Regions from separate parts of the Marinomonas phycocola genome, predicted to be linked through region 2. Evidence: riboswitches for the same ligand, from Rfam matches in the RefSeq annotation. Region 2 holds a riboswitch; the other holds the start of a gene.
What was found. A riboswitch is a leader RNA that binds a small molecule or an ion and turns the genes downstream of it on or off. The one in region 2 is predicted to bind thiamine pyrophosphate.
Positions count from the first base shown of each region.

Region 1: it holds a riboswitch for thiamine pyrophosphate, as region 2 does, so the genes downstream of both, thiB (thiamine ABC transporter substrate binding subunit) here and thiC (phosphomethylpyrimidine synthase ThiC) in region 2, are expected to answer to the same signal.

Region 1 is NZ_JBLIXL010000003.1:162,516-167,581, forward strand. It holds gene msbA (lipid A export permease/ATP-binding protein MsbA) at 1-1,341, shown strand, start outside; gene ACMUMJ_RS03745 (3-deoxy-D-manno-octulosonic acid transferase) at 1,341-2,582, shown strand; TPP riboswitch at 2,692-2,816, shown strand; gene thiB (thiamine ABC transporter substrate binding subunit) at 2,864-3,877, shown strand; gene thiP (thiamine/thiamine pyrophosphate ABC transporter permease) at 3,904-5,066, shown strand, end outside.
Region 2 is NZ_JBLIXL010000001.1:210,342-215,407, forward strand. It holds gene ACMUMJ_RS01020 (ABC transporter ATP-binding protein) at 1-16, opposite strand, end outside; gene ACMUMJ_RS01025 (ester cyclase) at 218-1,240, shown strand; partial or broken gene ACMUMJ_RS01030 (histidine kinase) at 1,467-1,781, shown strand; gene ACMUMJ_RS01040 (DUF1289 domain-containing protein) at 2,009-2,206, shown strand; gene ACMUMJ_RS01045 (hypothetical protein) at 2,341-2,481, shown strand; TPP riboswitch at 2,581-2,683, shown strand; gene thiC (phosphomethylpyrimidine synthase ThiC) at 2,852-4,882, shown strand; gene thiE (thiamine phosphate synthase) at 4,882-5,066, shown strand, end outside.

The DNA.
Region 1 (5,066 bases), on a different contig from region 2:
AATGCAATAAAAACCTTATTAAGAGAAGGTTTTACTGTCATTGGATTACTGGGGTACATGCTATACACCAATTGGCGTTTATCATTATTGTTCTTATTAATTATTCCTATTATTGGTGTGATTGTTTCCTATGCGTCAAAGCGTTTTCGTAAGTTAAGTACTCGTATTCAAAACTCAATGGGTGGTGTGACGGATGTGGCCTCAGAGTCGATAAAAGGGCAAGAAGTTATTAAGATTTTTGGCGGTTCAGCGTTTGAAACGGAACGCTTTTATCAAGCTGCAAACGAGAATCGTCGCTCTCAATTAAAGCTTGAAATAACAAAAGCACTAAATGTTCCCATTGTTCAGTTTATTGTTGCGGTTGCATTAGCGTTACTTATTTGGATGGCGTTAGACTCTACAATCAGTGCCTCTATGTCTGCTGGAGATTTTGTCGCTTTTATCGGTGCGGCGGGCATGTTAAGTAAACCAATGCGTCAATTGACAGAAGTAAACAGCATTTTGCAAAAAGGCATTTCGGCGGCAGAAAGTATTTTTGAGTTTTTAGATTTGGATATTGAAAAAAACACAGGCTCTAAGCAGGTATCAGCAGTAAAGGGTGATATTCAATTCAAAAACCTTAATTTCACGTACCCTAATACAGATAAACAGGTTTTAAAGGATGTGTCTATTTCTTTGTCAGCAGGTAAAACGCTCGCGTTAGTGGGACGTTCTGGAGGAGGAAAATCGACTTTTGCTAACCTTATTCCGCGTTTTTATGATGTAGAAGAAGGTGCTTTGCTATTAGATGATGAACCGATCAACCAATTCAGCCTAGACAACCTAAGAAAGCACATCGCGTTAGTTAACCAAAATGTGGTTCTTTTTAATGGCTCTATTCGTTCTAATATTGCCTATGGCGATTTAAATGGCGCCTCAGATAAGGACATTATTGCAGCAGCGGAAGCCGCAAATGCTTGGGGCTTTATACAGGAGCTTGAACTTGGTCTCGACACCATGGTAGGTGAAAACGGTGTGTTATTATCTGGCGGACAACGGCAGCGTATTGCGATAGCGAGAGCTGTGTTAAAAAATGCACCTATCTTGATTTTAGATGAAGCAACATCGGCTTTGGATTCTGAATCGGAACGCGCAATTCAACAAGCACTTGATACCTTAATGAAAGACCGAACGACAATTGCGATTGCTCACCGACTGTCAACGATTGAGAATGCAGATCTCATAGCCGTTGTTGATCACGGTAATGTTGTGGAGATGGGGACACATCAAGACTTGCTGAATAGAAAAGGGGCTTATGCTCAATTGCATAAACAGCAGTTTAATGATCCTGAGGATTCCTAATGTGGGTTTATCAATTGCTCTTAAAGGCATTAACGCCTTGGATTTTACGTAAGCTTAAGCGATTTGATCAAGCCTATGATAATTACTCTATTAGTCAGGCTATGGGTGAGGTTGACGAAGACATTCATGCGGATCTCTGGATTCATTGTGCGTCAGTGGGAGAGGTCTTAGCGGTTCGGCCTTTGGTAAGCCGGTGGCAGGCTACAAATCCTGAGAAACATTTATTGATAACGACCATGACGCCGACTGGAGCCGCTCAGGTGGTTTCTTTGTTTAAAGTAAACGTACAACACCATTATTTGCCAATTGATTGGGATAAGTCGGTTGTTAATTTTTTAGCTAAACTCACTTGTCCTAAATTGCTCATTGTTGAAACCGAATTATGGCCAAACCTGTTAAATCGTTGTCAGCAAAAAGGCATTGATGTTCATATTATTAATGCCCGTTTAAGTGAGCGATCCTTACGTAAATACACCAAATTTCCTAGTCTGTCTAAAAAGCTCATGCAGCTACCAACGCAATTTTGCGCACACGACGAAACAGATGCTCGGCGTTTTCGAACGCTTGGTGCTGATTCTGTCTGCGTCACTGGAAACATTAAATTTGATCTAACTGTCCCTGATAGTGTGTTAGAAAGTGATTGGAGGCAGCGTATAGGTAAGTGTTTACCAATATGGATTGGAGCCAGTACTCATGAAGGAGAGGAGCCGTTACTTTTAGAGGCTCATAAAGCCATTCAAAAAATGTTTAATAATGCTCTACTGCTGTTGGTGCCTCGTCACCCAGAGCGATTTGAGTTGGTTTATGAATTAGCGAAAGCACATTTTGATCGTGTTGCTAAACGCAGTGAAATGACTATAGAAGACTGGTCTCAATACGATGTAGTGATTGGTGACTCAATGGGAGAGCTTCTCTATTATTATCAATGCTCTGATGTTGTATTTGTCGGCGGCAGTTTGATTGAACGAGGAGGCCATAACCCAATTGAGCCCGCTTTGCTTGCCAAACCTATTTTGGTTGGTGAACATACGTTTAATTTTAAAGAAATTACCCAAGATTTGATTAAAATCGATGCTGCTTGGCGGTGTTTAACGGTTGCCGATATTGAAAGGTCGACCAAACAGCTGTTTGAAAATGAAACGTTATGCTTTCTTATGGGAGAAAAATCCATGTCCTACGCTAAGAATAATCAAGGTGCTGTAGAGCGCGTTTTGCATAGTGTAGGTGAAGCGCTAAATTGATTGTTCGTTGAGTTTTGTCTTTATTCTCTATCCGCTTGTTACTTCACTGATACGCCTCTCATCATAAGTTTCTAGCGATTTTTGTGATTATCGTTATAATCGTGCTTGAACACATCTCATGGGGTGCCTTGTATAAGGCTGAGAAGCGATAAATAAGTTGTCACAACTTATCCTGCTAACCCATTGAACCTGATCCAGATTATGCTGGCGTAGGGATTGAGATCTTGCTTTTTTGCAGCCTCACACCACGCCGCTCGTTAATTTTTTATTGGAGCGACTTAATGCGTTTTACATCTCTTTGTTTTTTCCCGGCAACCGTTCTTGCTACAAGCTTATTGGCAACAACTGTAATTGCAGATAACAGCAATACGTTGACTGTATACACCTATGATTCATTTTCTTCTGATTGGGGTCCTGGTCCAAAAATAAAAGAAGACTTTGAAAAAGTGTGTGGTTGTGAACTAAATTACGTTGGTCTAGATTCTTCCGTTGGTATTTTATCTCGTATTCAACTTGAAGGCGCATCTTCAAAAGCGGATGTTTTGCTGGGGTTGGATGTGAATCTAATGTCGGCGGCTGAAAAAACAGGATTGCTAGCCATTCACTCAGTCAATACCGAAAAAGTAACTGTGCCGAATGGATGGGATAACGACTATTTTGTGCCATTTGATCAAGGTTACTTTGCGTTTATTTACGATACTGAGAAATTAACAACCGTACCGACGTCATTGAAAGACATTGTAGAGAACCAAGATTTAAGGGTTATCTATCAAGATCCTCGAACAAGCACGCCGGGGTTAGGGTTGTTATTATGGATGAAATCTGTCTATGGCGATAAAGCCGATGAAGCGTGGGAAAAACTGAGTTCTCATACTGTTACTGTTACGAAAGGCTGGTATGACGGTTACAGTTTATTTTTGAAAGGCGAATCTGACGTAGTGTTAAGTTATACAACGTCCCCTGCATACCACATGGTTGCTGAAGGCGTTAATAAATATCAAGCAGCACCTGCATCAGAAGGTTTTTATCCTCAAGTGGAGGTCGCTGCGCAATTAAACAATGCGCCTAATCCGGAATTAGCCAGCCAATTTATGTCGTTTATTTTAGAAGATGGTTTCCAATCTCATGTTGCGACTGGTAATTGGATGTTCCCTGTTGTTAAAACAGAAACCGCCTTACCTGAAGCATTTTCCTTATTGCAGCAACCGACAAAAGTACTTACCCTTTCCGCAGAAGATGTGTCAAGTAATCGCAGTGCTTGGGTAGATGAGTGGTTAGAAGCAACAACAAGATAGTGAAAACAAGAATAGGTGCGTTTTCGATGTCATTCGTTCAATGGCGTTTATTGCCTGCCTTCTTTCTTATTCTTGTGTTTACTCTGATAGGAGCTGCCAGTTTGGCGGCTCTTTTATTTTATGGAGAAGCGGATAGATGGATGTCTTACTTATCCAGTGCCTATTTATGGCGTGTCGTTCGCTTTTCTCTTTGGCAGGCTCTATTGAGCAGTGTTTTGAGTATTGGGCTTGCCGTCCCCATCGCTTCGGCTTTGATGCACCGACAATTTTTCGGACGTAATGCGTTGTTCCAATTGTTTGCTGTTTCTATGGTTGTGCCCAGTATCGTTGCTATTCTTGGCATTGTTGTTGTCTACGGACGAAGTGGGTGGATAACTGCATGGACAGGGATCGAGCTGCCTTTATATGGGCTTTTGGGGATATTATTAGCTCACCTCTTTTTTAACTTGCCTTTGGCAGTGCGCCTATTGGTGCAAGCTCATGGTCTGATTCCTCAAGCACAATGGCGACTTGCCCTTCAGTTGGGATTTTCTCGTTGGCAAGCATTTAAAATAATTGAATGGCATTATATAAGAAAAGCGTTGCCGGGGGCTTTTGTACTGATATTTATGTTGTGTTTCTCCAGTTTTGCCGTTGTGCTAAGCCTTGGTGGTGGCCCTAAATCCAGTACATTAGAAGTGGCTATTTATCAGGCGCTTCGTTTTGATTTTGATGTGTCTAAAGCCAGTGTGTTGTCCCTATTGCAAGTGTTAATATGCAGCTGTGTGGCCATGTTAATTTATCGTTTTTCCTTACCTTTGAAGCAAGATAACAGTGTGCTAACTCTGAAAGGATATGTTTTAAAAGACAGTGCTTGGAATAAGTTTTTTGATATTAGTGCAATTGTATTTGCTCTGTTGCTGATCCTGCCTCCGTTTATTGCTATCTTAGAACCTATTTTTTCGCCTGTATTCTGGCAAACATTACAAGATGAAAAAATGTGGCAAGCCGTAGGAGTGTCTTTAAAGATTGCGATACCAGCAGCGATATTAAGTGTGGTTTTAGGGCTTGGCTTTGTTTTTGTTGCTCGTTATGGGCATTGTCAGCCGCGATTGGAATGGCTTGCTAAACTGGTTGAGTCTTTAGGGAACAGTATTTTGATGATACCCGGTTTAGTCATTGCGACAGGGTTGTTTCTTGTTTTCCGTCA
Region 2 (5,066 bases):
ACTGTATCTTGGCCATACTCTCACTCGTTTTGTTGATTTCTTTGAATACGTATGCAATAAATAACCATAATTCCTTGATTCTTGCAATATTTTTTTGTATTAACGTTTTGATATATCTGTTTTTAGACGTTCCATTTTTATTGAAATATAAAGATATTTGGGAATCTATTTTATTCTGTAGATTATACTAAATCCATCGTTAGAGGTTATTTTTATCATGCTAATTAATATTAAAAACAAAGGGTTAGTTAAAAAATTGAGAGAGTCACTGTATAACTACTCTGAAAGCAACTTCTCCAGCGTTGTTGATGAGATTTTCTCAGAGAATGCGGTGTTGCAACTTTCTTTTCCGTTTGAAACGTTAGCATCAAAACAAGATTTAATAAGTCGAGTTTTTCGCCCTTTATCGGAAGCGTTTATAGGGTTAGAGCGTAGAGATACTATTGTAATGGCGGGGAGTTCAAATCATCAAAGTCAGTGGGTAGGATGTTGTGGTTATTATACAGGGTCGTTTGAAAAGCCTTGGTTAGATATATTGCCTACTGGTCATCAAGTGAGTATGAGATTTCATGAGTTTTTCCGGATAGAAGAGGGAAGAATTGTTGAAATGCAGGCAGTATGGGATATTCCTGAAGTGATGATGCAGGCAGGTGTTTGGCCATTGTCTGTAAGTCTTGGTCGTGAATGGCATGTTCCTGGGCCTGCAACACAAGATGGCATTATTGCTTCTGATGACAATTCGGAGCGCTCAGCGATAAGCTTGGATATCGTCGCTAATATGTGCGAGTCATTGGGGGAGTTTTCTGATGGGGGCGTTGATGCTATGAAACTAGATCAATATTGGCATCCAAATTGCAGTTGGTATGGACCATCAGGTATTGGTACTGCGAGAGGTATTAAAGGGTTTAGAAACTGGCATCAAATACCATTTTTAAACGCGTTGCCAAACCGTGTTGGAGATACTCAGAAAGGTTTTCTATTTGCTGATGGTGATTACGTGGGGTTCACTGCGTGGCCTGGCATGTCAATGACAATTAGTCATGGCGGGTGGTTAGGTATTGCTCCTTCGAATCAGGAAATTACTATGCGTAGTTTAGATTTTTGGCGTGTAGAAGGCCATTTAATTAGAGAAAACTGGGTCTTAATTGATTTGTTGGATGTTTATAATCAAATTGGTGTTGATGTACTTGGAAGGATGAAAGAGCTAAATAAGGCTCGTTTACTTCAATTTGAAAAATAGCCCACTTACAGCCTGTTTATTTAGACCGAATAAGAATACATGGGCTGTAACGCTGTTTTTGTTTGGTGAAGTACAGAAGTGAATACTGGAAGCACCGTTTTCAGAGGTGCTATTAAGAGTATTATTTAGTTTTTTCATTACTTATATTTTTTATATTACTCATAGACTTAATCGAAAAGATAAAGAGCTACAAGAGCAGGAGTTGAAAACATTACTGTAAGAAAAAATGGCAGAGTCTAGTTATAACGTTTTGCAATCTCAAATGGAGCCGCATTTTCTCTTTAATACATTGGAAAATATTCGTGTGTTAATTGATTTATAGCCTGATTCCTCAAAGAAAATGACGGATCTTTTGAGAGCATCCATAACCAAAGCTCAAACACAAATTATTTGTATTAAAAATGAATTAGAAACCGTAAAGGCTTACTTGGCGATTCAAAAAGTAAGAATGGGGGATCGATTAGAATACAATTTGATTATTGAAAGTGGGTTAGAAGAAGCTAAGTACCTAAGTACGCCCTTTTTACGATTCAACCCCTAGTTGAAAGTGGCATAATCGTATTTTGAAGAATACACCGCGCGGTGATCGTACAGGTGTCTAAAAATCAGTCAAGTTAGTAAAGATGAACAGGGGCGATATTCCTTGATACTTAAAGAATTGAATAGAACCCTTCCAGTTAGCCGAAATAATACCTATCTCTTTAAGCAAATGTAGTTAAAATACCGTAATTTTTTATACACGGTTACTCTTGTTTGAGGAATGTGAAAATGAAGTCACAAGATAAAGGTGTTGTTGTTTCTCCCTGCACCAATGTGTGTAGCTTAGATGATGACGATATTTGTATTGGTTGTTACCGAACGGGTGGGGAAATTACTAAATGGGGTCGGGCAAGCATTGCAGAACAAAAAGAAATATTAGAGAAAGTAAAAGAAAGAGAGAAAAACAGCCCTTTTTACAGTGAGTAATGAAGTCGTATTGTTTAATACGCTTCTTATTCTTATTATTACAGTCATCTCATCGACGTGGCCCTGCAGGTGGGCCAAAAATCATTAAAGCGATATTTTCGAATGGATCGGTCAATACGATCAGTGAGTAGGGTGTGAGCATTGGCAAAGAGAATTGCGTGGAAGAGGCGGGTTCGATCAGTTGGGGCTCTGAAGACGCGTTTACTAATATGAAAAATCGAGTAGAGGAACTGCTTAGTCAAGGGCGCAAAGTCCTAGCCGTCGATGAATTTTAATGTTGCCTGTAACATTAAAAATACGCCAAATGAATATGGCTCTCACATAACCAGACAAATTTTAAGGCTTTACAAGCGTATTATTACTGGGTATTGTGCAATTACTTGTCGGAGTGCCATTTGGCTGAGATCGCTTATAAGCGGGATCCGCAGAACCTGATCAGGGTTAAAAACCTGCGTAGGAAACAAGAAAATCGTAATCTTTTCTTTTCTGCATCGAATGTACTTCTACCGGGATTTTACGGTTGTATTTGGTGCTGTCGTATTAATCCCTGTAGAAAATTTTTGAAGCATAATTCCATTTTTGGAATGCCTTCAATGAGCCTCATTTTAGACAAGCAATTCTCATTTTACTTTTAGGGAACGGCTTATGTCATCGAATAATGAATCAGTAAACAACATTATAAAAAAACCAAATAAAGTCAGCCGAGAAGCATCTCGTCAAGCAGCTAAAGCCTTTATTGAATCGCTTCAAGCGACACCTTTTCCTTCTTCAGAACGCATCTATATTGAAGGTTCAGATCCCTCTATCCGTGTTCCTATGCGTCAAATTAATGTCTCTGATACTGCGATTGGTTCAGATCCAAACAATCTCACCTTTGAATCAAATGACCCCATTTATATTTACGATTGCTCCGGCGCGTATGCAGACCCTAAGGCAACGATCGATGTCCATAAAGGGTTACCAAGGTTAAGAGAAAGTTGGATTGATGCTCGTAAAGATACGGAACAATTAACACAATTATCGTCGAAGTTTTCTAATGAACGCTTAGAAAATGCGGCTTTGGATGAATTACGTTTTAAGAATTTACCAAAACCAGAGAAAGCAAAGCCAGGTAAAAACGTAACGCAGATGCATTACGCTCGACAAGGCATTATTACGCCTGAGATGGAATTCATAGCCATTCGTGAAAACCAAAATTTTGATGCAATTCAAGGCGAGCTCTTGCGTAGACAACATTCAGGGAAAAGCGTCGGAGCGAATATTCAGCAACACATTACACCAGAGTTTGTTCGTGATGAAGTGGCGAGAGGCCGTGCAATCATACCGAATAATATTAATCACCCTGAATCCGAGCCAATGATCATAGGGCGCAACTTCTTAGTTAAGGTGAATGCAAACATCGGTAATTCAGCCGTAACTTCATCGATTGAAGAAGAAGTTGAGAAACTGGTTTGGTCGACTCGTTGGGGTGCAGACACCGTGATGGATTTGTCCACGGGTAAAAACATTCATGAGACCCGAGAATGGATACTGAGAAACTCACCTGTACCAATCGGAACGGTTCCTATTTATCAAGCGTTGGAAAAAGTGAATGGCGTAGCTGAAGATTTAAATTGGGACGTATTTCGTGACACCTTACTTGAGCAAGCCGAGCAAGGAGTGGATTATTTTACTATCCATGCGGGAGTGTTATTGCGTTTTGTCCCCATGACAGCGAAGCGTTTGACTGGCATTGTGTCTCGCGGTGGTTCGATTATGGCGAAATGGTGCTTATCTCATCATGAAGAGAATTTCATTTACACGCGTTTTCGAGAAGTTTGTGAAATTTGTGCTCAATATGATGTGGCATTGTCTTTGGGTGATGGTTTGCGTCCCGGGTCTATTCTGGATGCGAACGACGAGGCTCAGATGTCAGAGTTAAGAACCTTGGGTGAATTAACCAAGGTGGCTTGGGAATACGATGTGCAGGTTATGATTGAAGGTCCAGGCCACGTACCGATGCAACTGATTGAAGAAAATATGGCGGAGCAGTTGAAGCACTGTCATGAAGCACCGTTTTATACATTAGGCCCGTTAACACAAGATATCGCCCCTGCGTATGATCACATCACATCAGGCATTGGTGCCGCACAAATTGGTTGGTATGGCTGTGCCATGTTGTGTTATGTCACACCAAAAGAGCATTTAGGCTTACCAAACAAAGAAGACGTTAAAGAAGGTTTAATTACCTACAAAATTGCGGCCCATGCTGCGGATTTGGCAAAAGGACATCCGGGCGCTCAAGTGCGTGATAATGCTTTGTCTAAAGCTCGTTTTGAGTTTCGTTGGGAAGATCAGTTTAACCTCTCTCTAGACCCAATCAGAGCAAGAGCCTATCACGACGAAACGATTCCTCAGGCGTCAGGAAAAGTGGCTCATTTTTGTTCTATGTGTGGACCAAAGTTCTGCTCGATGAAAATTACACAAGAAGTAAGGGACTATGCCAAAGGTCTTGATGACACAAAACTACAGCGTATTGACGCAACAGAGCTCACGGATTTAGATGCCCAATCAGGTATGCAAAAAATGTCTGAGCAATTTAAAGCACTAGGCAGCGATGTGTATTTAACAACGGATCGATTACAGGATGAGGTGTCACTCAATCAGGGTAAGCAGTTACAACGTGAGGAGGATTAATGTTCTCAACAAACTCATTAATGCCGATTGTTTTGTGTGTCGGGGGCTCTGACCCGAGTGCGCATGCTGGCTTACAAGCTGATATCCGTGTTGGGCAGGATTTAGGCGTGCATATTGTCACCGTTGTCACGTCGTTAACTGCTCAAAACTCACAAGGTGTCTCCCATGTATTTCCCATTGCAAA